Linked DNA regions of Puniceibacterium sp. IMCC21224. The protein of the gene in region 1 interacts with the protein of each later gene in a pairwise test. Links are inferred from orthologs where the notes say so. Each region holds a gene or a part of one and is shown on either strand. Other genes may lie near its edges.

Region 1 (15,383 bases):
CCACTGTCCCGATCGACGTGCATGCACGCCCGCTGGACGCGCTGCTGCCCAATTCCGCGCTGAACGTGTTGCCGGGCGTCGGCCACATGCCGCATCATGTGCAACCACAAACCGTGGTGGATGCCATCAACCGCGCCGCGCATCGGGCGGGTTTGCGCCAGGAGTTATAAACAGCAAAAACGGCTCCACCACCTGGGAACACGGTGAGGGGCATGTGCCCGTCTGGGCGTAGCGGGAACCGCCCCGCGCGTTGGGTACCAGCCTTTGACAAGAGCGCGCCGAAGCGCCTGCGCCCCGTCCGACATGACCCCGCCAATCGACCGACAGCGATTGCGTTAAGCCAGTTAACATCCCATATTACTGGCCAAGAGCAGAACAAAAGAGGCCCTGTCCCGTGACCCTTCCTTTTGACGGCGCCATCAGCGCCTATTACAAAAACGATGCCCCAAAGGATGTGCGCGACGCAATCGAGCGCGCCGACAAGGACGATATTCTGTCCAACGCCTATCCTTATTCTGAAGAAGTCTCAAAAAAGACGTATGAAAAGGAAATGAAGGCGCTGCAGATCGAACTGGTCAAAATGCAGTCCTGGGTGCGCGACACCGGTGCGCGCATCGCCATCGTGTTTGAGGGGCGCGACGCTGCCGGCAAAGGCGGCACGATCAAGCGTTTTCGCGAAAACCTGAATCCGCGCGGGGCGCGCAATGTAGCGCTGGCCAAACCGTCCGACACCGAGATGACGCAATGGTATTTCCAGCGCTACATCACGCATCTGCCGGCTGCTGGCGAAATCGTATTCTTTGACCGCTCGTGGTACAATCGCGGCGTGGTCGAACACGTCTTTGGGTTCTGCACCGATGAACAGCGCGAACACTTCTTTGCTCAGGTCAACGACTTTGAAAAGATGCTGGTGCAGGACGGGATTCATCTGTTCAAGCTCTGGCTCAACGTCGGGCGCGCGGAACAGTTGCGCCGCTTTCTGGACCGCGAAAAGGATCCGCTGAAACACTGGAAACTGTCGTCGATTGATGTCGAAGGACTGGCCAAATGGGACGCCTACTCTACCGCGATCCATGAAACGCTGACCCGGTCGCATACCAAAAAGACACCCTGGACTATTGTGCGCTCGGACGACAAACGCCGCGCGCGTTTGGCGGCAATCCGCAGCGTTCTGGGGTCGCTGGACTACGACAAAAAAGACGCAAAGGCGCTGGGTGAGCCAGATAAAAAGATCTGCGGTGGTCCCGACCTCTGGGATGTCTAAACGCGGATATCATCACGGCAATCTGGCGCAGGCACTGGTTGCGGCAGCCCTGATCCTGATCGAGGAAAAGGGGCCGACCGGATTTACCCTGTCCGAAGCCGCAAAACAGGCCGGTGTGACCCCGGCGGCGGTCTACCGTCATTTTGCTGGGCGCGAGGACCTGATCGCCGAGGCGGCACGTCAGGGCTACGATATTTTTGCCGATGTGATGCAATATGCCTATGACAGTGGCCAGCCCTCGGCGCTCGCCGCATTCGAGGCGACGGGCCGGGCCTATCTGGCCTTTGCCCGGCGCTATCCCGGTCATTACATTGCGATGTTCGAAAGCGGCGTTTCGGTTAATCATTCACCGGAACTGGCGACGGCGTCATCGCGGGCCCGCGCAGTTCTGGAACTTGCCGCGACGGATCTGTCGCAACACATTCCCCCGGACAAGCGGCCCCCCGCTTCGATGTTCTCGGCGCATATCTGGGCGCTCAGCCACGGCGTGGTCGAACTGTTTGCCCGCAATGCTCCGGGCAGCCGCAGCCCCTTCCCGCCCGAAGATCTGCTTGAGACCGGCATCGGCATCTATTTACGCGGACTCGGACTGATCCGACCGGATTCATAAGCCGCGCCTAATTTGGGTCCAAGCGGCACCATACCGCCCGACCTCACCATCATCAGGCCGCCGTTACAGGGCCTCGATATCTCCGGCGGCGCGCATCGCGTGAAATTCGCCCTCAAATTCCGCAAACCGCCCGGCACTGATTGACTCGCGAATTCCCTGCATAAGATCTTGATAGTAATGCAGATTATGCCATGTGAGCAGCATCCCGGAAATCATCTCTTGCGCCCGGAACACATGATGCAGATAGGCGCGGGAATAATTCCGGCAGGCCGGACAGGTGCAATCTTCGTCCAGTGGACGCGGGTCATCCTGATGGCGGGCATTCTTGATGTTGAGCTGCCCGCGCCGGGTCCAGGCCTGTCCTGTGCGGCCCGAGCGTGAGGGCAAAACGCAGTCCATCATGTCAATGCCGCGCTTGACCGCGCCCAGAATATCGTCCGGCTTGCCGACCCCCATGAGATAGCGCGGCTTGTCGTCGGGTAGCATATCGACGGCAAAATCCAGCGTCTGGAACATCATCTCCTGCCCCTCGCCCACGGCCAACCCGCCAACCGCATAGCCGTCAAAGCCGATGCGTTTCAGCGCCTCGGCGCTTTCCTGGCGCTGATCGGGGAACACGCTGCCCTGCTGGATTCCAAACAGCATATGCCCCGAACGATCGCCAAAGGCGTCGCGCGACCGCTGCGCCCAACGCATCGACAGCCGCATGCTGTCCAGCGCCTGCGCCTCGGTGCAGGGATAGGGTGTGCATTCGTCAAACGCCATCACGATGTCCGACCCCAAAAGGCGCTGGATCTCCATCGAGCGTTCTGGCGTGATCTCGTGTTTCGAGCCGTCGATATGGCTTTTGAAGGTTACGCCGCGTTCGGTCAATTTGCGCAGATCCGCCAGCGACATCACCTGAAAGCCACCAGAATCCGTCAGGATCGGGCGATCCCAGTTCATGAATTTGTGCAGGCCGCCCAAGGCGTGAATGCGTTCAGCCGTGGGTCGCAACATCAGATGATACGTATTGCCCAGCAGGATATCTGCCCCGGTGGCGCGGACGCTCTCCGGCATCATCGCCTTAACCGTCGCGGCAGTGCCGACGGGCATGAAGGCAGGTGTGCGGATCTCACCACGGGGGGTTGAGATTGCGCCGGTGCGGGCACGGCCATCGCGGGCCGAGACGGTGAATGAGGTGCTCATGGCGGGATGCTTTAGGCTGCGAAACGGCGTCGCACAAGGGCGCGGCGCAACACTCGGTCAATCCACCCGCCTCTCCCAAGGGCAATCAGCACTTTGCTGGTTTTGCGATTTCAGTCGGGGGGACATCACGCTGATCCCGTTCAGGGACCGATACTAATTGACATTGCATTGACCGGAAAACCCACGTCCACTACGCCAGTATCAGCCAAAGGAGACGCCCGTGCCCCCAGAACTCCAGCTTTTGATCGACGAATTTTTTTCCGGCAACCTGATTTTTATACTGCTTGCCCTGCTGGTCGTCATTGTCATCCTGCGTGCGGTGCGCATCGTGCCACAATCGGAACAATATGTCGTCGAACGATTTGGCAGGCTGCACGCGGTGCTTGGGCCGGGGATCAACCTGATCGTCCCGTTTCTGGACCGGGTTGCGCATAAAATCTCGATCTTGGAACGGCAGTTGCCGACCATCACGCAGGATGCCATCACGCTTGATAACGTTCTGGTGCAGGTCGACACATCGGTATTCTATCGCATCATCGAGCCGGAAAAAACCGTCTACCGCATTCGCGACGTCGATGCCGCCATCTCAACCACGGTGGCGGGGATTGTGCGCTCAGAAATCGGCAAGATGGAGCTGGATCAGGTCCAATCGAACCGCGGCACCCTGACGGCAACGATCAAGGAACAGATCTTTGCCGTGGTCGACGACTGGGGGATCGAGGTGACGCGCGCCGAACTGCTGGACGTCAATCTGGATCAGGCCACCCGATCGGCAATGCTGCAACAGTTGAACGCCGAACGCGCACGCCGCGCCCAGGTGACAGAGGCCGAGGGCAAGAAACGAGCCGTCGAACTGGGTGCCGACGCCGATCTCTATGCTTCGGAACAGGCGGCCAAGGCGCGGCGGGTGCTGGCCGACGCCGACGCTTATGCCACGGGTGTCATCGCGCAGGCGATCGCCGCCGGAGGACTCGAGGCGGCGCAATATCAAGTGGCCCTCAAACAGGTCGATGCGCTGAATGCGCTGGGGGCCGGCGAAGGTAAGCAAACCATCGTGCTGCCCGCCAACGCGCTTGAGGCCTTTGGCGATGCGTTCAAGATGCTCAAGGGCAAACTGCCATGATCTGGGCCATCTGGTGGGTCTGGCTGGCGGGTGCGCTGGCTCTGGCAATCCTCGAATTGCTGGCACCGGGGTTCATTTTCCTTGGTTTTGCCATCGGTGCTGCGGCCGTCGCGCTTTTGCTGCTGATCCCGTTCACGACGTCGCCCGCTGTCCTGCTGGCCGTGTTCGCGCTGCTGTCACTGGCGGCATGGGCGCTGCTGAGGCGGCTGTTTCGCGCCCCCAAAGGTCAGGTGCGCTTTGTGCGCCACGACATTAACGACTGAACCGCCGCATCACTGAGATATGGCGAAACGCAGCGTCGGCGCTCACCTTTCTGTCATACACCTGTGCCAAGGCTGGCTTGCGGCGCTCTGGTCCTGTTGATAGGGCTTGGCGTTCATTTGGCCAAAGGACGCGACATGCACGACGATCTGCCCGAGACACCCGACCTCATCCGATTCGGATGGGAGGAATGGGTGGCATTGCCGGATCTCGGCCTTCCGTCCCTGCGCGCCAAGGTCGATACCGGGGCGCGCACTTCCGCGCTGCACGCCTTTGACATCGAAACCTTTGGTCCCGCCGCCGCCCCCAGGGTGCGGTTTACCATCCACCCGATCCCCGGCCGCGACGATCTGATCATTCCCTGTTCGGCCCCCATCGTTGACCGCCGCACCGTCACATCGTCAAATGGAGAGAGCGAGAGCCGCTATGTCATCGCCTCGACCCTTCGGGTCGGTGGCAATAGCTGGCGGATTGAGCTGACGCTGACCAACCGCGACCGGATGAACAGCCGGATGCTGCTGGGGCGTGAGGCGCTCAAGGATCATATCACCATCGTTGCCACTGACCGGTTCTGTCAGCCGGAACTTAGCTATGATGTCTATTCCAGCCAGACCGTGCGCACCTCAGCCCCGAAACGCGCGCTGCGGGTCGCAGTGTTGAGCCGCGAGGACAATTACTCGACCCGGCGACTGGTGCAAGAGGGCGAATCGCGTGGTCATACGGTCGAGGTGATCGACACAACCCGCTGCTACATGGCCATCAACGCCATGGCCCCAGAGGTGCATTATGACGGTGCCCGCCTTCCCCGCTATGATGTGGTGATCCCGCGTATCGGCACCTCTGTCACCGCCTATGGCACCGCCGTCATCCGCCAGTTCGAAACCATCGGCACCTTTTGCGTCAACGGGTCCGAGGGCATCACCGCGTCACGCGACAAACTGCACGCGCATCAGTTGATGGCCCAGCATAAGATCGGCATGCCTAACACCGCCTTTGCCTCGTCCCCCAAGGACACAGACAGCCTGATGCGGCTGGTTGGCACCGCGCCGCTGATCGTCAAGCTGCTGGAATCAACCCAAGGCAAAGGCGTCGTTCTGGCAGAGACAAAGAAGGCCGCACAATCGGTGATCGACGCCTTTCGCGGGCTGCGCGCCAATTTTCTGGTGCAGGATTTCGTCAAGGAATCAGCGGGCGAAGATATCCGATGCCTTGTCGTCGGCACCAAGGTCGTCGCCGCGATGAAACGCACCGGAGCCGATGGCGATTTCCGCTCGAACCTGCATCAGGGCGGCACCGCGCAGGTGGTCCGCATCACCAAGGAAGAACGCGAAACCGCGGTGCGCGCGGCCCGAGCGTTCAAACTTAACCTTGCAGGCGTCGATCTGCTGCGTTCGGACACCGGGCCAAAGGTGCTTGAGGTCAACTCGAGCCCCGGGCTCGAAGGGATTGAAAACGCAACCAAAAAGAATATCGCTGGTTTGCTCTATGACCACGTCGAAGAACGCGTGCGCCCCGCCCCCGTGCGGCGACGCAAAGTGCTGGGCTAACGGCTGTGGCCCCAGCCAGTCAGCTCCGGGGCTAAACGGGGCCAGCTTTGCCCATACGCACTACAGAGTCCAGGCAGGCACCCTTTACGCGGCGATTGGCATTCCCTATATCTTTGCTCAGGTAAGCGAAAAGGACAAACCCCATGCAAGACGCCAGTCCCCAGCTTGAAGGTGCTCCACTGATTGCGCCCTCCAGCACGGATCATCCGCTCTACGAGCAGGTGGTCGAGGCGTGTCGTGGCGTCTATGACCCGGAAATTCCGGTAAATATTTATGACCTTGGTCTGATCTATACCATTGATATATCGCCGGAAAACGCGGTGGCGGTAACGATGTCTCTGACCGCGCCGGGCTGCCCGGTGGCAGGCGAGATGCCCGGCTGGGTGGCGGAAGCCATCGAACCGCTGGCCGGGATCAAGCAGGTCGATGTCGAACTGACGTTCGAACCGCCCTGGGGCATGGAGATGATGTCAGACGAGGCGCGACTCGAACTCGGTTTCATGTAGGTCACACGGTGGCTTGGGGTCCGCCCCCTTGTGCCAACCGGGCCAGGTGCCTAGATTGATCGTAACAACAGGAGATCCCGCATGTTCGGCATTCCCGGCAAGCCCCCAGTCAGCATGACCGCCCGCGCTGTGACCCAGATCACCAAGCTGATGGAGCGTGACAACCGCGCGGGCCTGCGTATCGGCGTCAAAAAGGGCGGCTGCGCAGGCATGGAATACACCATGGAATATGTCGATACCGCCGACACCAACGACGAGGTGATCGACCAGGATGGCGCGCGGGTGATGATAGCCCCCATGGCGCAGATGTTCCTGTTCGGCACCGAGATTGATTACGAGACATCGTTGCTGGAATCCGGCTTTCGATTCATCAATCCCAACGTGGTTGATGCCTGCGGTTGCGGCGAGTCGATCAAGTTCAAGGACTTGGCCGAACTTGAGTCTCCGGGCAACGGCTGAGTCCGTCCGGCCGCCCCGACCTTCTCTCCTTGGTGCAATCACGCTACACAACTTGACCTTTGGTGCGTTGCCGTGATGATGCGCAACTGTGATTCATAGGAGACGACATGCGACGCAAACTGGCCGCCGGAAATTGGAAAATGAACGGAACTCAGACAGCTCTGGCTGAACTGAGCGCCCTTGATGGCACCAGCAGCCCGACCGTCGAGGTGCTGATCTGCCCGCCCGCAACGTTGCTCCATGCTGCTAAGGGTGTCGCTGGTGACGTCGCCATCGGAGCGCAGGATTGCCATGCTGCAGCCAGCGGTGCCCATACCGGGGATCTGTCAGCGCCGATGCTTGCCGACGCAGGCGCAACCTATGTCATCACCGGCCATTCCGAACGCCGCGCTGACCACGGCGAAAGCGACGCGATCGTCGCCGCCAAAAGCCAAGCTGTCTGGGATGCAGGCCTGACCGCGATTGTCTGCATCGGCGAAAGCCTGGAACAGCGCGACAGCGGCAAGACGCTTACCGTGATCGGCACGCAGCTTGCCAATTCCGTGCCTGATGGCGCGACCGGTGCAAATCTGGTAGTCGCCTACGAGCCGATCTGGGCCATTGGCACCGGCAAGGTGCCCACCATTCATCAAATCGGCGAAGTACACCAATTCCTGCGCGCAGAACTTGTCAGCCGGTTTGGAAACGACATCGCTGGTGCCATCCGCCTGCTCTATGGCGGCAGCGTGAAGCCCGCAAACGCGGCCGAGATCTTTGCCGTCAAAGACGTCGACGGCGCACTGGTCGGTGGCGCAAGCCTCAAAGCCAGCGACTTTGGCCCCATCATTGCGGCCCTGACCAAAGCCTAAACTCAACTCCCAACATCGCGATTCATCTGCGGGTCAAGGATCGCCGCAGGCGACCGCGTGCAAACGCGGCCCATCCTTGAGACGCAGACGACCCGTCAGATCATGGAAGCGGCGCGTTCAGATGCGGACCTGCCGCTGAACCGTCTGCCTAAACAGTTCGGCTTGAACAACTGCCATGTAGCTGAATCACCAAGATAAATCGGATATTTTTCCGGCTTCAAACTGCAGGAATCCGTAGAATCCAATTGAAAAGGCTGCAGTTTGGATCCTGCCATGAAGCACCGCTCGCGTCCTGAGGAACAGGATGATCTCCTCCGCCCCCGATTGGTCGACATGATCGACATGCGCCACGAGCTTGTAAAGCTGGCAGACTTGATCGACTGGGAGGTCTTCGAACGGGAGTGGGCTGGTTTCTTCCCGTCGGCGACAGGGCGGCCTGCGACGCCGCCACGGTTGGTGGCGCCTCATGTATCTGCAGCATGCCTATCGGCTCTCGGACGAGGCCGTGATCGCCCGCTGGGTGGACTCCCCGTATGTCCAGCATTTCACAGGGGAGACGTTCTTCCAGCATCAGCCGCCGATTCATCCGTCCTCGCTCAGCCGCTGGCGTGATCGCATCGGCGAAGAGGGCGCGGAGTGGCTGCTGACCAAGACGATTCAAGCGGGCCGGTCTGTCGGTATCATCGACGACGACAGCCTGGCGCGCGTCTCCGTCGACACCACCGTGATGGAAAAGAATATCGCGTATCCAACCCCCTCCCGGCAGCATCCTGCGGATGCGCCTGCCGGGCAATGGACGCCCGGCTCTACGAGAAGGCGCGGGTGAAGTTGGTCGCGCTGGCAAAGGACCTCGCCGCCCGGACCTCGCCGTCGTGGACCGCGGCTACCGTGGACACGGTGTCGGAACAACCCATGTGTTGATCTCCGGAATGCGTCGCGGGCTGACGGATGGGCTGAAAGCGCAGCTCCGAAGGCGCAGTGCGATCGAGCCGGAGATCGGCCACATGAAGACCGATGGCCGCCTCGCGCGCTGCCCTCTCAAAGGGACCAAGGGCGATGCGCTCTTCGCTGTCCTGTGCGGCTGCGGGCACAACATCCGCAAGATCCTGGCCCGCCTGAGGGCCCGTTTGGTCCTGTTGTTCGAGGGCCTGTCACGGGCGCAGCGCGCGATCAACGCCTTCACCGTCCGATCAATAGCACTGCAAATCGCCGCGTAGGTGTTGTTCAACGTCGACTAAATAAAGGCCCCCAAGAAAGCCTCTTTTTCATAACCGCGCATTTCGTCGAATTTTGAAATTCGACGAAATTACGGCTTCTGACAAACACCTCTCTCCACCCCTCGAATCTTCAGCTACAGCCGGACGTTCCGCCGCAAGTGTTGCACTTCATGCAGGTCCCGTTGCGCACCAGCGTGTAGTTGCCACATTCGCCGCAGGCTTCGCCCTCGTAACCCTGCATCTTGGCTTTGGTGACAGCGTTGATCGCCAGACCGCTGGTCGCGGCTGTCGTCGTTGTGCTGGTGGCATAGCTGACCGACGTGCCGCCCGAGGCAACCGCCTTTTCCGCCACCAGTGACGTCACCTGCGTGGCCGCGCCAAACCCACTTTGGCCGCCCTGCAACACCATCAGATCTTGCGGCAGACGTTTGCGCAGATACCCGGTTGAGCTGATCTGTTTCAGCACCTCAAGGCTGCGCGACGCTGCTGATTCCGAGATTTCCTTGACGTTGGACACGCCTTCTTCCACGCCCCGGCCGATATCGTCAAAGGTGGCGCCCTGCGGTTTGACATGCGCCAGATCGGTGCGGTCAAGGTAGGACACCGCCAGTTCGCGGAAGATATAGTCAAGGATCGAGGTCGCGTTCTTGATACTGTCGTTGCCCTGCACCATGCCGGCAGGTTCGAATTTGGTAAAGGTGAAGGCATCGACGAACTCTTCCAGCGGCACGCCGTACTGAAGACCAACCGACACCGCGATGGCAAAGTTGTTCATCATGGCGCGGAAGCCCGCCCCTTCCTTGTGCATGTCGATAAAGATTTCGCCCAGGTTGCCGTCCTTGTATTCGCCGGTACGCAGATACACCTTGTGACCGCCAACAATGGCCTTTTGGGTATAGCCCTTGCGCCGCTCGGGCATCTTTTCGCGGCCACGGGCGACCTCTTTGACGATGATCTTTTCGACGACTTTCTGCGCCAGCACAGCGGCCTTTTCATGCATCGAGCCGCTTTCCAGCACCTCCATTGCTTCGTCGTCATCTTCGACCAGCGCCGACGCCAGCGGTTGGCTCAGTTTCGATCCGTCGCGATAGAGCGCGTTTGCCTTGACCCCCAGGGACCACGACAGCTCGTATGCGGCCTGGCAGTCGGTGATGGTGGCGTCGTTGGGCATGTTGATCGTCTTGCTGATCGCGCCCGAGATGAACGACTGCGCAGCGGCCATCATGTAGATATGGCTTTTAACACCTAGATACCGCGTGCCTTTTTTGCCGCAAGGGTTGGCGCAGTCAAAGATCGCGTAGTGTTCTGTCTTGAGAAATGGCGCCCCTTCGAGGGTCATGGTGCCGCAGACGTGATCATTAGCCAGTTCGATGTCGCGCTTGGAATAGCCAAGGTGGCGCAGCAGATCAAAAGTCGGGTCCGACAGCTTGGCCACCGGGATACCCAGCACCTCGCGGCAAAAGGTTTCGCCCAGCGTCCACTGGTTGAACACAAAGCGGATGTCGAATGCCGACGCCAGCGCGCTCTCGACTTTTTCGATCTGCGCCGGGCCAAAGCCGTGGCCGATCAACGAGGTATGATTGATCCCCGGCGCGTTGCCGATCGTGCCATGACCGACAGCATAGGCGACGATCTCTTCGATCTGACTGCTGGAATATCCCAGTTTGTCCAGTGCCGCAGGAACCGAGTGGTTGATAATCTTGAAATACCCACCGCCGGCGAGCTTTTTGAACTTCACCAGGGCAAAGTCAGGTTCGATCCCGGTGGTGTCGCAATCCATCACCAGACCGATGGTGCCAGTCGGAGCGATCACGGACACCTGCGCATTGCGATAGCCGTTGGCTTCGCCCAGACGCAGCGCCTCGTCCCAGCTGCTTTTGGCCAGACCAATCAGGGTGGCATCGGGGCAGTTAGCATGGTCCAGCGGCACCGGTTTGACGTCCAGCGCTTCGTAGCCATCCGTCGCGCCATGGGCTGCCTTACGGTGGTTGCGGATCACCCGCAGCATATGCGCCTTGTTGCGCTCATACCCCGAGAACGCGCCCAGTTCACCGGCGATCTCGGCCGATGTGGCGTAGGATACGCCGGTCATGACCGCGCTCAGCGCACCACAAAGCGCCCTGCCCTCGTCGCTGTCATAAGAATATCCCATGTTCATCAGCAGACCGCCAATATTTGCATAGCCCAGGCCCAGGGTGCGGAAATCATAGGATCTTTGTGCAATTTCCTGGCTGGGAAATTGCGCCATCGTTACGCTGATTTCCAGTGTCAGGGTCCATAAACGGGTGGCGTGGATGTAATCCTCGGACTGGAACGCGCCGTCCTTGAGGAAGGTCAGCAGGTTCATCGACGCAAGGTTGCAGGCTGTATCGTCGAGGAACATATATTCCGAGCACGGGTTCGACCCACGGATCGCGCCGTCTTCGGGGCATGTGTGCCAGGCGTTGACAGTATCGTGAAACTGGATGCCCGGATCGGCACAGGCCCAGGCCGCGTGGCCGACATCTTCCCACAGGTCGCGGGCTTTGATGGTTTTGGCGACCGACCCGTCGGTACGGCGGATCAGTTCCCAATCGGCATCGTCCTTGACCGCCTTGAGAAAGGCGTCGGTGACCCGGATCGAGTTGTTGGAATTCTGGCCCGACACGCTGGCATACGCCTCGGAATCCCAGTCGGTATCATAGGTTGGAAATTCGATCGAACCGTAGCCCTGCTTGGCGTAATCCAGCACACGCTTGACGTAAGTTTCGGGGATCGCGACCTTTTTGGCCTGACGAATTGCGGCCTTGAGCGTTTCGTTTTTCTTGGGATCGTAGGCGTCAGCCTCGGCTCCGTCCCATTCCCGGATCGCGGCAAAGATCAGGTTCAGTTTCTGTTCGTGCATCTTGGAGCCGGCCACGATGCTTGCGACCTTCTGCTCTTCCTTGACCTTCCAGTTGATGAATTCCTCAATATCCGGGTGGTCGGCGTCGATGATCACCATCTTGGCGGCGCGGCGCGTGGTGCCGCCCGACTTGATCGCACCCGCCGCGCGGTCACCGATCTTGAGAAAGCCCATCAGGCCCGACGATTTGCCACCGCCCGACAGCGGTTCGTTCGCCGCGCGCAGGCTGCTGAAATTGGTGCCGGTGCCGGAACCATACTTGAACAAACGCGCCTCGCGAACCCACAGATCCATGATGCCACCTTCGCCGACCAGATCATCCTTGACCGACTGGATAAAGCACGCATGGGGCTGCGGATGCTCGTAAGCGGATTTGGATTTGGTCAGTTTTCCGGTTTTGTAGTCAACGTAATAGTGGCCCTGTCCGGGGCCGTCGATGCCATAGGCCCAATGCAGGCCAGTGTTGAACCACTGCGGGCTGTTGGGCGCGGCGCGCTGACTGGCCAGCATATTGCGCATCTCGTCGTAATAGGCGCGCGCATCCGATTCGGTGGTGAAATAGCCACCTTTCCAGCCCCAATAGGTCCATGCGCCGGCCAGACGGTCAAAAACCTGCTTGGACGATGTTTCGCCAACTTTTTCAGTCTTGTCCGACGCCGGAACCGACCGCCACAGAAATTCGGGAACACCCTTTTCGGCGACTTTCTTCAGCTCAACGGGCACACCGGCCTTGCGGAAATATTTCTGGGCGATGACATCGCTGGCGACCTGGCTCCACTTGGTGGGCACTTCGACGTTGTCGAGTTTGAAAACAATCGTGCCGTCCGGATTCCGGATTTCGGACACTGTGGTCGCAAAGTCGATCCCCTGATAGGCATCTTGACCCGCGCTTGTGAATTTTCTCTCGATTTGCATCTGTTTTGCCCCATGTTTCCAGTCGTTCGTCGTTTCCCCGACGGAGGTGCCGTTTTGCAAAGGCAACAAAGCCGACAGTCCACACGATGTTTGCGGCCTCGCAGGGTGTCCTGCTGTTGTCAGTTCTGATTTTCTCTGCACCCGATATGGCCACTACATCTTGTGGCTCTTCGTCCGGCCCGCACAAACTGGCGTATTATCCCCCGGTCGGTCAACGGATAATTTTACGATTTGGTGACATCTTTTGCGTTGACCGGACTTGGGTTTGCACCTGTCCCCAGCCCCCCACTGATTCATCCACAAAAGGTTAATTTTCGATCAGACTGACGGAAGCTTCAAAAACACTGGTTTCGCGCCAAGTTACGGCACTACATTGCGAGGTTGCGTGAACTTGTGCACAGCCCCGTTGTGGATACACTGCATCTGGTAGGTGACGTTTCGTAATGTGGCAAAACTGCACAAGATGCAGAGAATATCCGCCGATCCGCGCCAGCGCGTAAATTTTCATCCTGCCTGCGCGGGCTTAGTCCAAAGCATGCCGAACAGCACGGCGGCAGCGATCACATCGATCACGGCAATCGCCCAAAAAGCCAGTGCAACAAGGCTAAATTCCGATAACGCGCCCGCCAAAGCCGCTGTGACGCTGCCGAGCGTGGCAATAAATGCCAGATACGCCACCCATCGCATCCGCAATATCAAACCCATCCCCAACGCGGCTAACACGAGAATCACAAAGATCGTCTGAGCGCCATAGTCGCGCCAGTTCAAGACGAGCACGGGCAGATGCAGAACCGCCACCATGAACAGCAATGTCGCGGCGGATTGGTATTTTCGGTCGGTGTTTGTCATCGCGGCAACCTCATCGTATTGGGCATGGCTGACCCGCTACACCCCAGGCCAGAACATCGTCCACATGTTGCTGAAGGCTGCCGGGCGCAGGGTCGCGCCCCCCGCCAGGCATCCAACCCCAGAGCACAAATCCCCGGTGGTTGGCATCGTCGACCAGATGCTCGGCCAGCGCCATCCAGTCACGGCCACCGGTCCGGGCAGGGTCGGACAATTGCGCGCAGATCTCGGCGGGTGATTTGCCAAACCATTCAAATTCGACCGGAGCCAAACGCCAGTCCAGTGCGGTGTGCGGCGGCGCATGTGGCGCGCTCTCCAACACCGGGGATGTGCGGTGGCAGGTCGAACACATCAGCGTTTCGGCGCCAATGCGGCTGATTCCGGCGTCGATGTTCATACCATGCGGCCGCGCGGGGCCTGCGATGCCGCCATCCCACATCGGGATGTTGTTCGCGCCCACATGGCAGTTGGCACAGCGCGGATGGGTGACCACCGCATAAATGCGCTCAAACGCGCTGATCCCGTCAGCCACCGCAACCGATCCCTCTGCGGGCGGCGCAATCACCAGGACCGGCATTTCGGCGCGTGACTGAGCTGCAATCATCATTGCGGCACTGACCAGCAGGATCCTCTTGTGGACCGCCCCCCACATCAGACAAACGCCACATGTTTGTTCAGTGGCAATTCGCGGATGCGCTGTCCGGTGGCGGCGAAAATCGCGTTGGCCAACGCCGGGGCCGCAGGCGGCACACCCGGTTCACCAATGCCGCGAATCTTGGTCCCGTTGGTAAGAACGCGCACATCTATTTCCGGGGTCTGATACAGGCGCATCCCCTCGTAGGCGTGAAAATTGGTTTGCTGTGGGGTGTGATTGTCATAGGTCAACGCGCAATTCATTGCGTGGCCCAGCCCGAAAATTACGCCACCACATACCTGCGCCTCTAGGTTGACGGGGTCGAGCACCTGACCAACATCCACCGCAACATGCACCTTGTCGATGCGGATGCCGCGCGCGGTCATTGTGACGTCGACCACCTGCGCCACCGGCACCCCGAACGACAGGCAGAATCCAACGCCCCGCCCCCGATTTTCCCCGATCCCTGGTCCGTCCCACCCCGACATCTCGCCCACGGCCTCGAGCACCCTGCGAGAGGTGTCATCCATGCACAGGCGGATGCGCTCGGCCAGCGGGTCAGCCCCCGCAGCATGAATCAGTTCGTCCAGAAAGCAGTCATGCAGGAACCCGTTGCCCGATGCCCCGACCGACCGCCAGGACGACACTGGCACCATGTCTGGTGCGCGGTAGCCCGTGACGCGGTAATTGGGGATGGCAAACGGCTGATCCCACGATCCGGTGGTGATGGTAGTGTCCGGGCCGGGTAAACTCATCCCGCTCAGACGGCGAACCCAGCCCGGAGTCATGGCCGATTGCCCCACCGAAAGGTCAAACGTTTCAACCCGGCCATCGACCACCCTGCCCCGCGCCCGTGCCACAGCGGCCGGGCGTGGGTAATCATGGGTCATGTCCTCGTTTCGGCTCCAGACCAGTTTGATGGGGGTGCCTTTCATCGCGACGGCGATGTGTAACGCCTGCTCGACATGCGTCATCTCAAGCCGGTGACCAAAGCTGCCACCCATGGGCAGGACATGGACCAGCACCTTGCCCTGATCCAGTCCGGTGATCTGCGCTGCCCGGGCACGAATGAACAGCGGGA
Region 2 (15,215 bases), 800 kb from region 1 along the record:
TCGTGTCCAAGGCGACGCGCAAGGTATTGGGCTGTCATATCGTGGCCCCCGGCGCCGGCGAGATGATCCAGATGGCCGGTATCGCGATCAAGATGGGCGCCACCAAGGAAGATTTCGACCGCACCGTAGCGGTACATCCAACCATGTCAGAAGAGCTGGTGACGATGCGCAAACCCGTCAGAACCGCTTGAAATTCGCGCCAGAGCGCACATTTATATAAAAGATCGACCAAGAGGGAAATGACTACATGGCAGGCAACAACGGCGGCCCCTGGGGCAGCGGCGGCGGCGGACAAGGGGGGGATGGCAACCGTGGAGGCGGTGGTGGTCGCAGACCCGACAACAACCAACCGCAGATCCCCGAGATCGACGAACTGGTCAAAAAAGGCCAGGAACGCCTGCGCGTGCTCATGGGGGGACGCGGTAATGGTGGCGGCCTGAATGGCGGCTCATCCGGCGGTGGTGGTGACAATGGCCCGCGCCTGACGCGTGGCACCATTGGTCTGGCGGTTCTGGGCGCGTTTGCGGTCTGGGCGTTTTCCAGCTTTTACACAGTCAAACCCGAAGAGCAGTCGGTTGAACTGTTCCTGGGCAAGTATTCCTCGACGGGCAATCCGGGGCTGAACTTTGCACCATGGCCCTTTGTCACCTACGACGTGGTCAATGTTACCTCCGAGCGGACCGAGAATATCGGCGCGCGGCGCGGCAACAACGGCGACGGTCTGATGCTGACCACCGATGCCAACATTGTCGATATCGAGTTTCAGGTGGTTTGGAACATCAACGATCCGGCCAAGCTGTTGTTCAACATCCGTGACCCGCAACTGACCGTGGGTGCCGTATCGGAATCTGTCATGCGCGAGATCATTGCCGCCAGCAATCTGGCGCCGATTCTCAACCGGGACCGGGGTCTGATCGCCGATACCGCGATGCAGGACGTGCAGACCACGCTTGATGAATACGAAAGCGGCATCAGCATCGTTCGTGTGAACCTTGAAACCGCCGATCCGCCCCGCGAAGTCATCGATTCGTTCCGCGAAGTGCAGGCCGCTGAACAGGAACGCGACCGCTTGCAACGCCAGGCGGATGCCTATGCCAACCGCGTTCTGGCCGAGGCTCGTGGTGCCGCAGCACAGACTCGCGAGCAGGCCGAAGGTTATCGCGCCCGGGTCGTCAACGAAGCATTGGGTGAAGCGAGCCGCTTTACCTCGGTGCTCGAAGAATACAGCAAAGCCGAGGGTGTGACCCGCAAGCGTCTCTATATCGAGACGATGGAAAAGGTGCTGGGCAGCGTCAACAAGATGATCCTCGACAAATCGGTGACAGGTGCCGACGGGCAGGGGGGCGGCGTTGTGCCGTATCTGCCGCTGAACGAGTTGAACCGGTCGCAAACGTCGCAGGCGGGGAACTGAGCCATGAAAAAAATCAATTTCATTCTGCCGGTGCTCGTGCTTGTGGTGATCGCTGTCTGGTCGTCGGTCTTTGTGGTGGACGAGCGCGAAAAGGCGCTGGTGCTGCAATTTGGTCAGATCAAAGCGGTAAAGGAAGATCCGGGCCTCGCGTTTAAGGTGCCGTTCATTCAGGACGTGGTGAAATACGACGACCGTATTCTGTCGCTGGATACTGAAACCATCGAAGTGACGCCGTCGGATGACCGGCGTCTGGTGGTGGATGCCTTTGCGCGCTACCGCATTTCGGATGTGGTGCAGTTCCGGCAGGCGGTGGGTGTCGGTGGCATCCGCGCCGCCGAGGATCGTCTGTCCTCGGTTCTGAATGCGCAGATCCGCGAAGTTCTGGGGGCTGATCAGGTTACATCCGACACCATCCTGTCTGAGGATCGTCGCGGTCTGATGACGCGCATTCGCGATCAGGCACGGGTGTCTGCGCGCGGTCTGGGGCTGGATGTGGTCGATGTGCGGCTCAAGCAAACCAACCTGCCTGCGCAGAACCTCGAGGCGACTTTTGCCCGGATGCGTGCCGAACGTGAACGCGAAGCTGCGGACGAGATCGCACGCGGTAACGAGGCGGCGCAGCGTGTGCGCGCGTTGGCCGACCGTACCGTGACCGAGACCCTGTCTGAGGCCGAGCGTGAAGCGCAGGTCATCCGTGGTGAGGCCGATGCCCGCCGCAATGCGGTCTTTGCCGAAGCCTTTGGCGCGGATGAGGAATTCTTTGCCTTCTACCGCTCGCTTCAGGCCTATGAGAACGCGTTGTCGGGAGACAATTCGACAATGGTGATGACACCGGATTCCGAGTTCTTTGACTACTTCAAGTCTGAGCAGGGACCGTCCGGCAGCGTATCCGTCGCGGAATGAGCGCGGATTTACTATACGGGATCGGATTGGTCCTGGTGATCGAGGGGCTGGTGTACGCACTGGCCCCTTCGCTTGTCGAGCAACTGCTCGAAGCGCTGCGGATGATGCCGCATGATATGCGCCGCGTGATCGGTCTTGGCGCGCTGGCCTTTGGGCTGGTATTTGTCTGGGTTGCTAAGGTGCTGGGCTGATTGGATGGACCTTTGGGGGCCGCCGTCCGGCTGGGCCCTCTTCGCGAAATGTTAACGCTAGCAGGCCAGGAATAGCCGGGGTGCGCCGTGCCCCGGCGCATCCTGACGACACTGTCACGATCGGGTCACATACGCTTGATGACGTAAGGCTATCTTTGCGTGTTGCTCTGCTAGGGCTATGTTTCCTACAGTGAGGAGACGGGCACGACGCGCCAGACGCGGAAAGTGCCGGAAACAAGGAGTCCAACGTGAAACCACAAGTTATCGCCCTGACACGCGACACCGCCAGACCGCTGCGGCTGTTCTGGATGGCAACGTTGTCGATGTTGCTGATTCTATCGCAGGTGCTGATGGTCGCAGCGCAGGGCGCTCCCAAGAGCTTTGCCGAACTGGCGGACCGCATCAGTCCATCGGTGGTGAACATCACCACCTCGACCACGGTCGAAGGGCGGACAGGCCCGCAAGGCATCGTTCCCGAGGGGTCTCCGTTCGAGGATTTCTTTCGCGAATTTCGTGACCGCAATGGCGAAGGCGACCGGCCGCGTCGGTCCTCGGCGCTGGGCTCTGGCTTTGTGATTTCCGAAGATGGCTATGTGGTGACAAACAATCATGTGATCGAGGGCGCGGATGAGATCCAGATCGAATTCTTTGAGGGGTTCGAACTGCCCGCGACGCTGGTTGGTACAGATCCAAACACCGATATCGCCCTGCTCAAGGTCGAGGCCGAGGTGCCGCTGAAATTCGTCAACTTCGGTGACAGCGATGTGGCACGGGTCGGCGATTGGGTGATGGCGATGGGCAACCCGCTGGGGCAGGGGTTTTCGGTCAGTGCGGGTATCGTATCGGCGCGCAACCGCGCACTCAGCGGCACCTATGACGACTATATCCAGACCGATGCGGCGATCAATCGGGGCAATTCCGGTGGTCCGCTGTTCAATATGGATGGCGATGTGATCGGGGTGAATACCGCGATCCTGTCGCCGAATGGTGGCTCGATCGGGATTGGCTTTTCGATGGCGTCGAATGTGGTGACGCGGGTGGTGACACAGCTCAAGGACTTTGGCGAGACGCGGCGCGGCTGGCTGGGTGTCCGAATCCAGGACGTGACCGACGATGTGGCCGAGGCGATGGGACTCGACAGCACTGCGGGCGCGCTGGTGACGGATGTGCCCGAAGGTCCGGCGATGGAGTCCGGGATGCTGTCTGGCGATGTGATCCTGAGCTTTGACGGCCACGAAGTGGCGGACACGCGCGGTCTTGTGCGGCAGGTCGGCAATACCGAGGTCGGTAAAACCGTGCGGGTGCAGGTCAACCGCGAGGGCAAGACTGAGACGCTCAAGGTTACGCTGGGACGCCGTGAAGAGGCTGAAGGCGCCACGCCGAATGTCGAATCGATGGAGCCCGAAGAGCCGGAGCAAAGCGAGCTTTTGGGTCTGACGCTGAGCCCGCTGACGGCCGAAATCCGTGAGCAGCTACAGCTTTCGGACGATATCAAGGGTCTTGCCGTGATGGATGTTGTTGAAACCTCAGAAGCGTTTGGCAAGGGCCTGCGTGCGGGGGACGTCATCACCGAGGCAGGCCAGAGCGCGGTACTCAGCCTTAGCGATCTACAGGATCGTATCGACGCCGCCGAGGACGCTGGGCGTAAATCGCTGCTGTTGCTGGTACGGCGCGGCGGGGATCCACGCTTTGTGGCATTGAACCTCGACGCCGAATAATTTCGGGATCAAGGTAACGATTCGAGATGAGGGCGCCGTTTAGGCGCCCTTTTTTCGTTGGTGTTGATGATTTTCTGTCGTTGCGCAAATGACGTCGACCAGCGGGGATGCCTGGATCAGGGAACGTTGGTTTCAACTGCGATCAGGCCAAGAGTGCGCGTGGTCTCGAGCGAGAGATGCGCGCTCTTGAGGCCGCGGTCAGTCTGGAACCGCCGCACGGCGTCGACGGTGGTGGCGTCCATGCGACCGGTGGCGGTACCGTTGAAATACCCTCGGGCAGCGAGCGCACGCTGGAGCGAGGAGATCACCTCGGGGGTCATCTGGGCCGGGCATGGGGCGGCAAAGCGAATTTCCCCACGCGGGCGCACGATGCGCGGCACCGAGGCGTTGCGGTAGATCGGCGGGCGGGTCATCGTGCCGTCAGACGTATATTCCGCCTGCACAACCTGCACTTGTCCCGGCACTTGTTCATAGACTGCGGGAGTCACTTCGCGCGCAAAGCAGCTGCCATCTGGCGCGTGTTCGACGGCGACCGCCTGCATCTCTGCCCGGGTTGCCATATCGGCAGGGGCGCAGGCCCCAACAAAGGTCAGCGCCGCCAGGGCGGTGCAGGGGCGGATCATGGCTGCTCGGGCCTCGTGTTGCAGGCTGCGTCGCAAGGAACGATATCCGGTTTTCCGGGCAGAGGAAAGCATGACGGCACACCGTCTGGCCGTTCGCGGACATATATCGCGAGGACGAGATTTGAGGGTGCTACGGGGCAGCTGCCCGAAGGCGTCGGCGACCTGAGATCGTGGTCCAATGACCTGGGAACAGAACCAGTTTGGACATGCGCAGGGTATGCGTTCTGAATTTAGACATATACGGAATATTTGTGAACGCGCGCACGCTTCTGGTCTGTGGTGGCGCAAAAGGGGCTGGAACGCGGCATCAGGGTTGACTAGGTACAGTCGAGAACAGCTAAAGGAGCGGATTCCGCATGGCCAAGATCACCTATATCGAGCACAACGGCACCCCGCATGAGGTCGAGGTGGCCAACGGTCTGACCGTGATGGAGGGGGCTCGCGACAACAACATTCCGGGAATTGAGGCCGATTGCGGCGGTGCCTGCGCCTGCTCGACCTGCCATGTTTATGTCGACCCGGCCTGGGTCGAAAAGCTGCCGGCCAAGGACGACATGGAAGAGGACATGCTGGACTTTGCGTTTGAGCCCAATCCAGAGCGGTCTCGCCTGACCTGCCAGATCAAGGTGACGGATGCGTTGGACGGGCTGGTGGTTCAGATGCCGGAAAAACAGATCTGATGACGGGGGCGCGGCGTCTTGTGTCGCGCCTGATGCGCAGTTCCGGGCGCCGCGCGTGGCTGATGCTGTTTGTGTGGCTGGTGCTGCAGGGCGCTGGCGGCATCGTAGCGGCTGAGATCCGGGCGGCGCGCTATGTTGATCCCACGACGCGCTATGATCATGGTGTGCTGGGGGATGCCGTGGAATGGGGCGCACTGGAGCTGACCCTGACCGATGGTCGGCTGCTGCGGGCGGTCCTTCCTGATGCGCTGGTGTTCGAGGATACAGCACCCCGGCTTGCTGATGTGGATGGCGATGGTGCGCCTGAGGTGATCGTGGTCGAGTCGAGCCTGACGCGCGGTGCCCGCCTTGCGATTTGGGGCGAAGCCGGTCGAATCGCTGCAACGCCGCATATCGGTCAGCGCAATCGCTGGCTCGCTCCGGTCGGGGCGGCGGATCTCGACGGTGACGGGCGGATCGAGGTTGCCTATGTTGATCGTCCGCATCTGGCGAAACGGCTTAGGATCTGGCGGTTCGAAACCGGGGCGCTGCACCCGGTTGCCGATCTGGACGGGCTGACCAACCATCGTATCGGCTGGGACCATATCGAGAGCGGAATTCGCGACTGTGGTGCAGGCCTTGAAATGATCATGGCCGATGGTGGTTGGCAGCGGGTGATGGTGGCACGTCTGGACAACGACCGGCTGACGGCAAGGGTCGTTGGACCCTATTCGGGTCTTCAAAGCATTGAAAAGGCGCTGAGCTGCGACTGATTTGGCCGTTGTCCCCGCCCTGCGGTGGGCAACGCGGCTGGATCCACTGACCCTAGAGCGCGCGCCAGCCAATGTCGCGACGGCAGAACCCTTCGGGCCAGTTGACCTGATCAATGAGGGCATAGGCACGATCGCGAGCCTCTTGCAGGGTTGTGCCACGGGCTGTGGCGTTCAGCACGCGGCCGCCGGTGGCGATCATCCCGCCCGGCGCGTCTGTTGTGCCTGCATGAAACATCATCGACCAGCTGCCCTCGGGCAATGAGTCGAGGCCCGCGATGACGCTGCCTTTGACATAGTCCTCGGGGTAGCCCTGCGTCGCCATAACCACTGTCAGGGCGTGGTCGTCGGCCCAGTTGACCTGCGCTGATGCAAGGCGGCCTTCGGCGCAGGCGTGCAGCAGGTCGAGCACCTGCGCGCCCAGCCGCATCATGAGCACCTGACATTCAGGATCGCCGAAACGGGCGTTGTATTCCACCAGACGTGGTGCGCCATCCTCGATCATCAGACCAGCATAAAGCACCCCCTGATACGGTGTGCCGCGTCGGGCCATTTCGGCCATAGTCGGTCGGATGATTTCGTCCATCGCACGGTCGGCGATGGCCTGGCTTAGCACGGGAGCGGGGGAATAGGCGCCCATGCCGCCGGTATTGGGGCCGGTGTCGCCCTCGCCCACGCGCTTGTGGTCCTGCGCCGTGCCGATGGGCAGCACGTCTGTACCGTCGCAGAGAACAAAGAACGACGCCTCTTCGCCGGCCATGAATTCCTCGATTACGACTTCAGCGCCGGCCGCGCCAAAAGCGCCGTCAAACATGTGGTCGATGGCGGCTGTGGCTTGTTCATCGGTTTCGGCGATGATGACGCCTTTGCCGGCGGCCAGTCCGTCGGCCTTGATCACCAGCGGGGCGCCCTGTTGGCGGGCATAGGCATGGGCCGACGCCGCGTTGGTGAAATGACCATAGGCGGCGGTCGGAGCACCTGCGGCGGCGCAGATTTCCTTGGTGAAATTCTTTGAGGCTTCGAGTTGTGCTGCGGCTGCTGAGGGGCCAAAGACCAGCAGGCCGGCTTCGCGCAGACGATCACCGACGCCGGCGGCCAGCGGCGCTTCGGGGCCGATAATGACAAATTCGATGAGGTTTTCGTCGGCGAACTGGACCACTGCACCGCCGTCGTTGATGTCGAGCGCCGCACATTCCGCGATCCGTGCGATCCCGGCATTGCCTGGTGCGACGATCAGCTTGTCGCATTTTGGGTTCTGCATCACCGCCCAGGCCAAGGCGTGTTCGCGCCCGCCACTGCCGAGAATGAGGATGTTCATGGGCGCTCTCCTGCTTGGCCTTGCCTGCCGGGCGTTCTAAGGTTGGAGGACGACAAGAGCAAGCTAGGTCCGCCCACCCCCCGGTGTGCGTGACCGAACAAGTGGGGTAAGGAATGTCCGATCTGATCGACGATGCGCCGTCTGATGGCGGCAATGCGCCGGAATTCACTGTTTCCGAACTGTCTGGCGCGGTCAAACGGACGATCGAGGGCGAATTCGCCTTTGTCCGGGTGCGGGGTGAGGTCGGGCGGGTGTCGCGACCACGTTCGGGACATGTCTATCTGGATCTCAAGGATGACCGGGCTGTCATCTCGGGCGTGATGTGGAAGGGCACGGCGTCAAAATTGCAGACCCAGCCCGAAGAGGGGATGGAAGTGATCGCCACCGGGCGGCTGACCACGTTCCCGGGCCAGTCGAAATACCAGATTGTGATTGAGGATATCCGCCCTGCCGGCATGGGCGCGCTGATGGCAATGCTGGAAAAGCGCAAGGCGATGCTGGCGGCCGAGGGTCTGTTTGCACCGGAACGCAAGCAAGCGCTGCCGTATCTGCCCGAGGTGATCGGCGTCGTGACTTCGCCGTCGGGCGCGGTGATTCGCGATATTCTGCATCGGTTGCGCGAAAGGTTCCCGCGCAAGGTGCTGATCTGGCCGGTTGCAGTGCAGGGGGCGAAATGCGCGCCCGAGGTGGCGCGGGCGATTGCGGGGTTCAATGCTCTGACCCCCGGGGGGATGGTGCCGCGTCCGGATCTGCTGATCGTTGCGCGCGGCGGCGGGTCGATCGAGGATCTGTGGGGCTTTAACGAAGAAATCGTGGCGCGGGCCGCAGCGGCAAGTGACATTCCGCTGATTTCAGCCGTGGGTCATGAGACCGACACCACGCTGATTGATTTTGTGTCGGACAAGCGCGCGCCGACGCCGACCGCTGCGGCGGAACTGGCGGTGCCGGTGCGGTTGGATCTGTTGGGCTGGCTCGGGGATATGCAGGCGCGGCTGGGACGGTCGGTTGGGCAGCGGCTTGATGTCAGGGGGCAGCGGTTGCGGGATCTGGCGCGGGCGATGCCTCGGGCTGAGACGTTGCTGGATGGGCCGCGCCAGAGGCTGGACACGCTGTCCGACCGGTTGCCGCAGGCGCTGATCCGGTCTGTACAGCTGCGTCGGGTGCAATTGTCAGAGCGCACCGGCAGTCTGCGTCCCGCGCTGTTAACGCGCGGGCTGGATTCAGAGCGGCGCAGGCTGGGCGAGCGGTCGGGCCGGATTGATCCGGCGTTGGTGCGTCTGATGGCGGCACGTCGCGAATCGCTGAAACTGCGGTCGGATCGGCTGAGCCTGCGCGGGGTTCAGCGCGATCTGGCAGCGGGGCGTGAGCGTTTGGTCGGGCTGGAACGGCGGTTGTCGGAGACCGGACGCGGGCAGCTTCGAACCTTGCGGGGGCGGTTGGACGCGGTTGAGCGGTTGCGTCTGACATTGGGATACGAGGCGACGCTTGAGCGGGGCTTTGCCGTGGTGCGCGGCGACGGTCAGGTGGTCACAACGCGCGCAGCGGCGGCGGCGGCCTCGGGGCTGGAGATCCAGTTTGCTGATGGCCGGTTTCGGATTGGCGGCACCGCTCCGCGCAAATCCGCCCCCAAACCGCCGGAACAGGGGTCCCTGTTCGGCGAGTAAGCGCAGGCTGACCCGGCGGAGTGCGCCCGGCGGCGCACGCATGTCATCTCGGCGGTGAAAGAGTCACCACCTCGGCGCGTGTGGCGATCTGACATGCGTTGTCGGGCGGTAGGATTGGCTGCTCTGTTGCTGTCTTGGCCGCGACCGGACATATTTTCTGTTATTTGGGGGGCGAGCGAGGTCGGTTCGAGCAACGGGGTGGCTGGAGGTACCTCGGGTCAGACCCCGACCTCGGGTCCGTAGCACAGCATCGGATCGTCGTCCTGGCGGGCCTCGTAAAGAGTGGTTGCCGTCTGATCGTTTCTGAACACTGCGCGCAGTCCGGTGCCTTCGCGGTAAAAGCTCCAGCATTGGGGAGCTGGGTTGTCGTCATAGACAAAACAGATCTGGTCGGCCTCTTCGTACCATATCCCATCCTTGCATTGCCCATCGAGAAACGACCAGCGGACGCGGCGATCCGGCAAATATTCCTCGACCCCGTAGGAGGCACCGTTTTGGCCGAAGTAGAGCGTCTTTCCGGTCACGTACGCTTCGAATTGCGATCCGCTCATCACAGATTGCGCAGTTGCAGGGGAGGTCAGAGCCAGGGTGGCGAGGACGGTAAGGGCAAATCTCATGACGCTACCCTGACATGTTCGGCGCGGGCTTGGAACCGCTCTCGCTTCACGGTTTTGCGTTCTGTGTCGCGTCATCCGCAGACCAGTGGTGTGCCCGGTTATCCATCATTCGCCGCCACAGAGCCGGGGCCAGCGCGATCACCGCCATGACAGGTAATGAGTGTGGCAGGATCGGCATGACGTCGCGGTTTATGCTGAGCCCTGGATAGGGGCGGGACGGGTGGGCGTGATGGTCAGAATGGCGCGGCGCGTTCAGCATCAGCGCTGACGAAAAACCATGCGGGGCATTCCAGCTGTGGGCGGGACCCACGGGTTCGGGTCGGCCATCTGCCCGCAAAGACCGGCGCAACCCGTAGTGTTGAACGTAATCCGACAGCAGCAGTTGAATCTGTGCATAGACCGCAAGTCCGAGCAGCACGGCCACGCCGACGGTGCCCCCCAGCAAGGCAGCCAAGGTCACAGAAGCAGCGGCCCCGATACCGTAGGCGGCATAAGGATGCAGTGTAGCGGCGGGCCGCTGCGCCCGCAGCGCGCGTTCGGCCCGCAGCCCGGCGCGAAACGATCCGGTCCAGGCGCGCAGGGCGAAGGCATAGAACCCTTCGCCCAGACGCGCCGAGTTGGGGTCGGCATCGGTCGCGGCGTGAACGTGGTGGACACGCGGATGGGCCGAGGCATGGTGACCAAAAAGCAGCGAGCAGTAGATCGCCACCCCCAGCCTGCGCGGCCAACGCGCGCTGCGGTGGATCAGTTCATGGGCATTGGAGTTGCTGACCTGGCCCAGAAACAGCGCTAGCGCGAGAAAGCATAGCACTTTGTCGGCAAGGTCCAGCACCGCACCGCGGGACGCCGGGTCGCTTAGGACTGCAACGCCGCCATAGAGCAATAGGAAATGCAGCAGGCCCAACAGGGTCGACAGGCCATGACCCGCCGGGAATTCGGCCCCCTGCGGCGCATCGGCGGCGGCCAGCGCGGTCACTTTGTCCATCAGGAATGTAAACACGGTGATATACCCCAGTGCCAGCGGCGGCCAGATCCCGCCCAGACACAGGGCCAGCGCGAGCACCAGAGCCATGCCCAGCGTTATGAGTACAAACCGTGTCACGCCCGATCCTTTTGGCTGCCTTAAGGCTCTTACCTCAACATGATACTTCTTTCGGAAAATTCCGACACCCATCAGGCGGAACCGCGACGATTTAGGGCCGTTTCGCTCTGATTTCACGTCGCTTTTGACGTCGCTCCGGCGGCACGGTGGGATAGGGTGGCGGAAACACGGGAAAAAGGGACCGGAGATGGTAGTGGATCAGCGCAAGGGCGTGTGGAAGTCGGGCAAGGGCAAGGGACGGCACACAACCAAAGGGCGCCAGCTGGACGATCAGGCCTGGGCTGAGGTCCGGACCTTGCTGGGGGATGCCCCGCGCCGTCGCGATCTGCTGATCGAGTATCTGCATCTGATCCAGGATGGGCATGGCTGCCTGCGTGCGGCGCATCTGCGCGCTCTGGCCGAAGAGATGCGGATGAGCATGGCCGAGGTTTACGAGGTCGCCAGTTTCTATGCTCATTTCGACGTGATCAAGGAAGGCGAGGCGCCACCGCCCAAGCTGACCATCCGGGTCTGCGATTCACTGTCTTGCGAGTTGGCGGGATCCGAGGCGCTGCAAGCTGCGCTGGCATCAGGACTGGATGCCGAGGAGGTGCGCGTCCTGCGTGCGCCCTGCATGGGCCGCTGCGACACCGCCCCGGTGTTGGAACTGGGCCACAACCACATCGACCACGCCACACCGGAAAAGGTCCATGCTGCGATCGCTGCGGATCACACCCACGTGCGTATCCCCGATTACGAGGATTACGCCGCTTATGTGGCCGAAGGCGGCTATGCCAAACTGGCAGAGCTGCGCGACCACGGCGATTGGGAGGCGGTGCAGGAAACCATTCTGGCCTCGGGCCTGCGCGGGCTGGGCGGCGCGGGTTTTCCGTCGGGCAAGAAATGGGGTTTTGTCCGGGGCAACGCCGGCCCGCGCTATCTGGCCGTGAACGGGGACGAGGGCGAGCCGGGCACGTTCAAGGACCGGTATTACCTGGAACGCACGCCGCATCTGTTCCTTGAGGGGATGCTGATTGCCGCCTGGGCGGTCGAGGCCGAGACCGCCTTTATCTACATGCGCGATGAATATCCCGCCGTGCTGGACATCCTGCGTCGTGAGATTCGTGCACTGGAAGAGGCGGGCGTTGTGGCACCGGGCTATATCGACCTGCGGCGCGGGGCGGGGGCGTATATCTGCGGCGAGGAAAGCGCCATGATCGAATCGATCGAGGGCAAGCGCGGCATCCCGCGCCACCGCCCGCCCTATGTGGCGCAGGTGGGGGTGTTTGGTCGGCCTACCCTGGTCCACAACATTGAGACGCTCCATTGGATTGCTGCCGTCTGCCGCGAGGGGCCGGAAATCCTGTCAGGCGTCGAACGCAATGGCCGCAAGGGGTTGCGATCCTATTCCGTGTCGGGTCGCGTGACGACACCGGGTGTTTACCTGCTGCCTGCAGGGTCACACATCCTTGACGTGATCGAGGCGGCGGGCGGCATGGCCGACGGCCACGTGTTCAAGGCTTACCAGCCTGGCGGACCGTCGTCGGGTCTGTTGCCTGCGTCGATGGATGACATCCCGCTGGATTTTGACACGTTGCAACCGCACGGCTCGTTCATTGGCTCTGCGGCGGTTGTTGTTCTGTCGGATCAGGATTCCGCCCGCGATGCGGCGCTCAACATGCTGCGGTTTTTTGAAGATGAAAGCTGTGGCCAGTGTACGCCCTGTCGTGTGGGTTGCGAAAAAGCGGTCAAACTGATGCAGGCCGAACACTGGGACCAACCGCTGCTGGAAGAGCTGTGCCAGGCGATGGGGGACGCGTCGATCTGCGGTCTGGGTCAGGCCGCGCCAAATCCGATCCGCATGACGATCAAACATTTTGGCGATGAGATATGAGTGTACTTTGTTCCCACGGCATCACCCATTCGGATACACCGCGCAGATGCACCCCTGCGCCTTGATCCTGCTGCACAGGCGCCAGGCGTCGTCGCGGCTGTTGCGACTGACGCGGGCCATGTAGTAGCCGCCGCGCGGGCTGGCGCGGCTTTTCTCATAGACATAGTCAACGGTTTCGTCCTTTAGCGTGCTGCGGCAGGCGGGGCGCAGCGCCTGCACCTTGGCCCGCGCCGCAGCGGTTGAGGTGCCAAAGGCCACTTGCACCCCCCAGGGTTTGAGCGTGGGTTCCGGGCGCGGGTAGGGTGTCAGCCGACGGTTGCGTGCCAGATCATGACAGGCGGCGCGAAACGGCAGGGACTTGGACAGGCGGAAATCATGCGATTTGGGGGGCGAATCGCGCCACGTCTCGGCGGTCAGGCCGGTGATGATTTGCACGTAGTTCACCGTCTCACGTGCCAGCGCGCCGGTGCCTGCGATCAGCCCCTCGGCGCGCCGTTCGCCGCCGTTATATCCGATCGCCGCCAGTCCGGGATTGCCGTAGTGGCGCGTCATCTCGCCCAGATATTCGGCGGAATGTTCTAGCGCCTCGGCTGGGTTGTAGGTGTCGCGCAGCCCACGCAAGACGGCGGTCGAAGCGATGAACTGCGCGATTCCCATCGCGCGGGCAGGGCTAAGGGCGTTAGGGTCAAACCGGCTTTCCTGCCAGATCAGCCGGGCAAAGAAACCGGGATCTATGCCGTGTCGGGTTGCGAAATGGTCGATGGCCTGGCAGGTGTCATGGACAAATTGCGACGGTCGGATGCACTCTACCGGGCCATAGCTGCCGGAGCTGCATAGCGTTCCTGGTTCGGCGCTGCCGATCCCCGGTGCGCACATCGTCAAAATCAGAACCATCACACGCCACATACCCGCATCAGGGCCGAACGAAGTGCCCGCGTCAACTCACACTTTCATCTGCGGCCCGCAGGCAGTAGGTGAGAGGGGATCAGGCGGAGACAGACCACATGTCGTTTTTCGGCAAGCTCAAGAGCAAGCTTTTCAAATCATCATCAAAGCTCGAAGAGGGGCTGGATGCCATTGTCGAGGATGGCGGCAGCGCCGAACCCGATGTGGTGCCCGAGGCCGTGCCAGAACCCCGGCAGCCCGAGCCGCGTCAGCCCGAGCCGCGTCAGCCCGAACCGTTCCCGGTGCCCGAACCGGCACAGGTCGACGTGCCAAAAGATCCGGCTCCCGCGCCGGTCAGCGAAACGCCTCCCGCGCCGCCAGTTGAAATTCCGTTGGTCGCACCGCCGGCACCCGCGCCGCAAACGCCACCGAAAGAAAACCCGGCACCGCAACCCCAAGGGCGCCCCGCCGGTGTTCTGGGGCGGCTCTTTGGCCGCACTGACAGTGGCCCGGTGCTGCGTCGTACGCTGGACGACGATATGCTCGAACAGCTCGAAGAGCTGCTGATCGCCGCCGACATGGGGGTCGATACCGCTCTGCGGGTGACTGCCAACATGGCCGAGGGGCGTTATGGGCGCAAACTGTCAGTCCAGGAAATCAAGCAGCTGCTCGCGGCTGAAATTGCCCGGATCATGGAGCCGGTGGCGCGTCCGCTGCCGCTTTATCCGACCAAGCCGCAGGTGGTGCTGGTTGTCGGGGTGAACGGATCGGGCAAGACCACGACCATTGGCAAGCTGGCGTCGCAATTTCGCGGCGCCGGGAAACAGGTGGTGATCGCCGCGGGGGACACCTTTCGCGCCGCTGCGGTCGAACAGTTGCAAGTCTGGGGCGACCGCGCCGGTGTGCCAGTGCTGACAGCGCCCGAAGGGTCCGACCCCGCCAGCCTTGCCTTTGACGCGATGACCAAGGCGCAAGCCGATGGCGCTGACTTGCTGATGATCGACACGGCCGGCCGGTTGCAGAATCGCGCCGATCTGATGGAAGAGCTGTCGAAAATCGTCCGCGTCATCCGCAAAAAGGACCCCGACGCGCCCCACAATACGTTGTTGGTGCTGGATGCGACCACGGGCCAGAACGCGCTGAACCAGGTCGAAACCTTTCAAAAGCTGGCCAATGTGACCGGTCTGGTGATGACCAAGCTGGACGGCACAGCCAAGGGCGGGGTGCTGGTGGCGCTGGCCGACAAATTCGGCCTGCCGATACATGCAATCGGTGTGGGCGAACAGATTGATGATCTGGCGCCGTTTGACCCCGAAGAATTTGCCGCCGCTCTGACCGGTCTTGAAACAGAATGAAATTTCTTTCACGAAGTGACCCGATCATCAGCCAAATTGCGGCCCCCCAGAGGTGAGCGCCTGGATCATCTCGCTTGACGGTACAGAGGCCGGACATCAACTGGCTTTGGTTCTGGCGCTTCTGGC

Evidence for each region.
Region 2: the proteins of IMCC21224_RS10165 (region 1) and IMCC21224_RS13915 interact in binary tests that used the Escherichia coli proteins (3 or more experiments, as listed by UniProt). The link is inferred for Puniceibacterium sp. IMCC21224 from one-to-one orthologs.

Annotation. Positions count from the first base shown.
Region 1 is NZ_LDPY01000001.1:2,200,020-2,215,402, forward strand. What follows is about bases 5,416-8,269. They hold IMCC21224_RS10165 (iron-sulfur cluster assembly accessory protein), read left to right. Parts: upstream 5,416-6,580; coding sequence 6,581-6,958; downstream 6,959-8,269. Other genes in these bases: rimK (30S ribosomal protein S6--L-glutamate ligase), read left to right, coding at 5,416-5,993; IMCC21224_RS10160 (SUF system Fe-S cluster assembly protein), read left to right, coding at 6,137-6,499; tpiA (triose-phosphate isomerase), read left to right, coding at 7,066-7,806. Also shown: IMCC21224_RS10125 (alpha/beta fold hydrolase), read left to right, coding at 1-170; ppk2 (polyphosphate kinase 2), read left to right, coding at 395-1,264; IMCC21224_RS10135 (TetR/AcrR family transcriptional regulator), read left to right, coding at 1,257-1,874; tRNA guanosine(34) transglycosylase Tgt, read right to left, coding at 1,938-3,062; IMCC21224_RS10145 (SPFH domain-containing protein), read left to right, coding at 3,283-4,185; IMCC21224_RS10150 (hypothetical protein), read left to right, coding at 4,182-4,448; more of rimK, read left to right, coding at 4,584-5,415; IMCC21224_RS10180 (vitamin B12-dependent ribonucleotide reductase), read right to left, coding at 9,154-12,822; IMCC21224_RS10185 (hypothetical protein), read right to left, coding at 13,327-13,671; IMCC21224_RS10190 (hypothetical protein), read right to left, coding at 13,682-14,275; IMCC21224_RS10195 (xanthine dehydrogenase family protein molybdopterin-binding subunit), read right to left, coding at 14,320-15,383. UniProt on the Escherichia coli protein: Is able to transfer iron-sulfur clusters to apo-ferredoxin. Multiple cycles of [2Fe2S] cluster formation and transfer are observed, suggesting that IscA acts catalytically.
Region 2 is NZ_LDPY01000001.1:2,998,387-3,013,601, reverse strand. What follows is about bases 4,179-6,864. They hold IMCC21224_RS13915 (2Fe-2S iron-sulfur cluster-binding protein), read left to right. Parts: upstream 4,179-5,202; coding sequence 5,203-5,526; downstream 5,527-6,864. Other genes in these bases: purD (phosphoribosylamine--glycine ligase), read right to left, coding at 6,331-6,864; IMCC21224_RS13910 (VCBS repeat-containing protein), read left to right, coding at 5,526-6,278; IMCC21224_RS13920 (peptidoglycan-binding domain-containing protein), read right to left, coding at 4,340-4,918; IMCC21224_RS13925 (DegQ family serine endoprotease), read left to right, coding at 4,179-4,223. Also shown: IMCC21224_RS13945 (FAD-dependent oxidoreductase), read left to right, coding at 1-191; FtsH protease activity modulator HflK, read left to right, coding at 248-1,411; protease modulator HflC, read left to right, coding at 1,415-2,314; IMCC21224_RS13930 (DUF2065 domain-containing protein), read left to right, coding at 2,311-2,505; more of IMCC21224_RS13925, read left to right, coding at 2,754-4,178; more of purD, read right to left, coding at 6,865-7,593; xseA (exodeoxyribonuclease VII large subunit), read left to right, coding at 7,707-9,257; IMCC21224_RS13895 (hypothetical protein), read right to left, coding at 9,476-9,874; IMCC21224_RS13890 (alkane 1-monooxygenase), read right to left, coding at 9,921-10,976; IMCC21224_RS13885 (NAD(P)H-dependent oxidoreductase subunit E), read left to right, coding at 11,164-12,849; IMCC21224_RS13880 (lytic transglycosylase domain-containing protein), read right to left, coding at 12,871-13,743; signal recognition particle-docking protein FtsY, read left to right, coding at 13,854-15,089; IMCC21224_RS13870 (DMT family transporter), read left to right, coding at 15,142-15,215. UniProt on the Escherichia coli protein: Ferredoxin are iron-sulfur proteins that transfer electrons in a wide variety of metabolic reactions. Although the function of this ferredoxin is unknown it is probable that it has a role as a cellular electron transfer protein.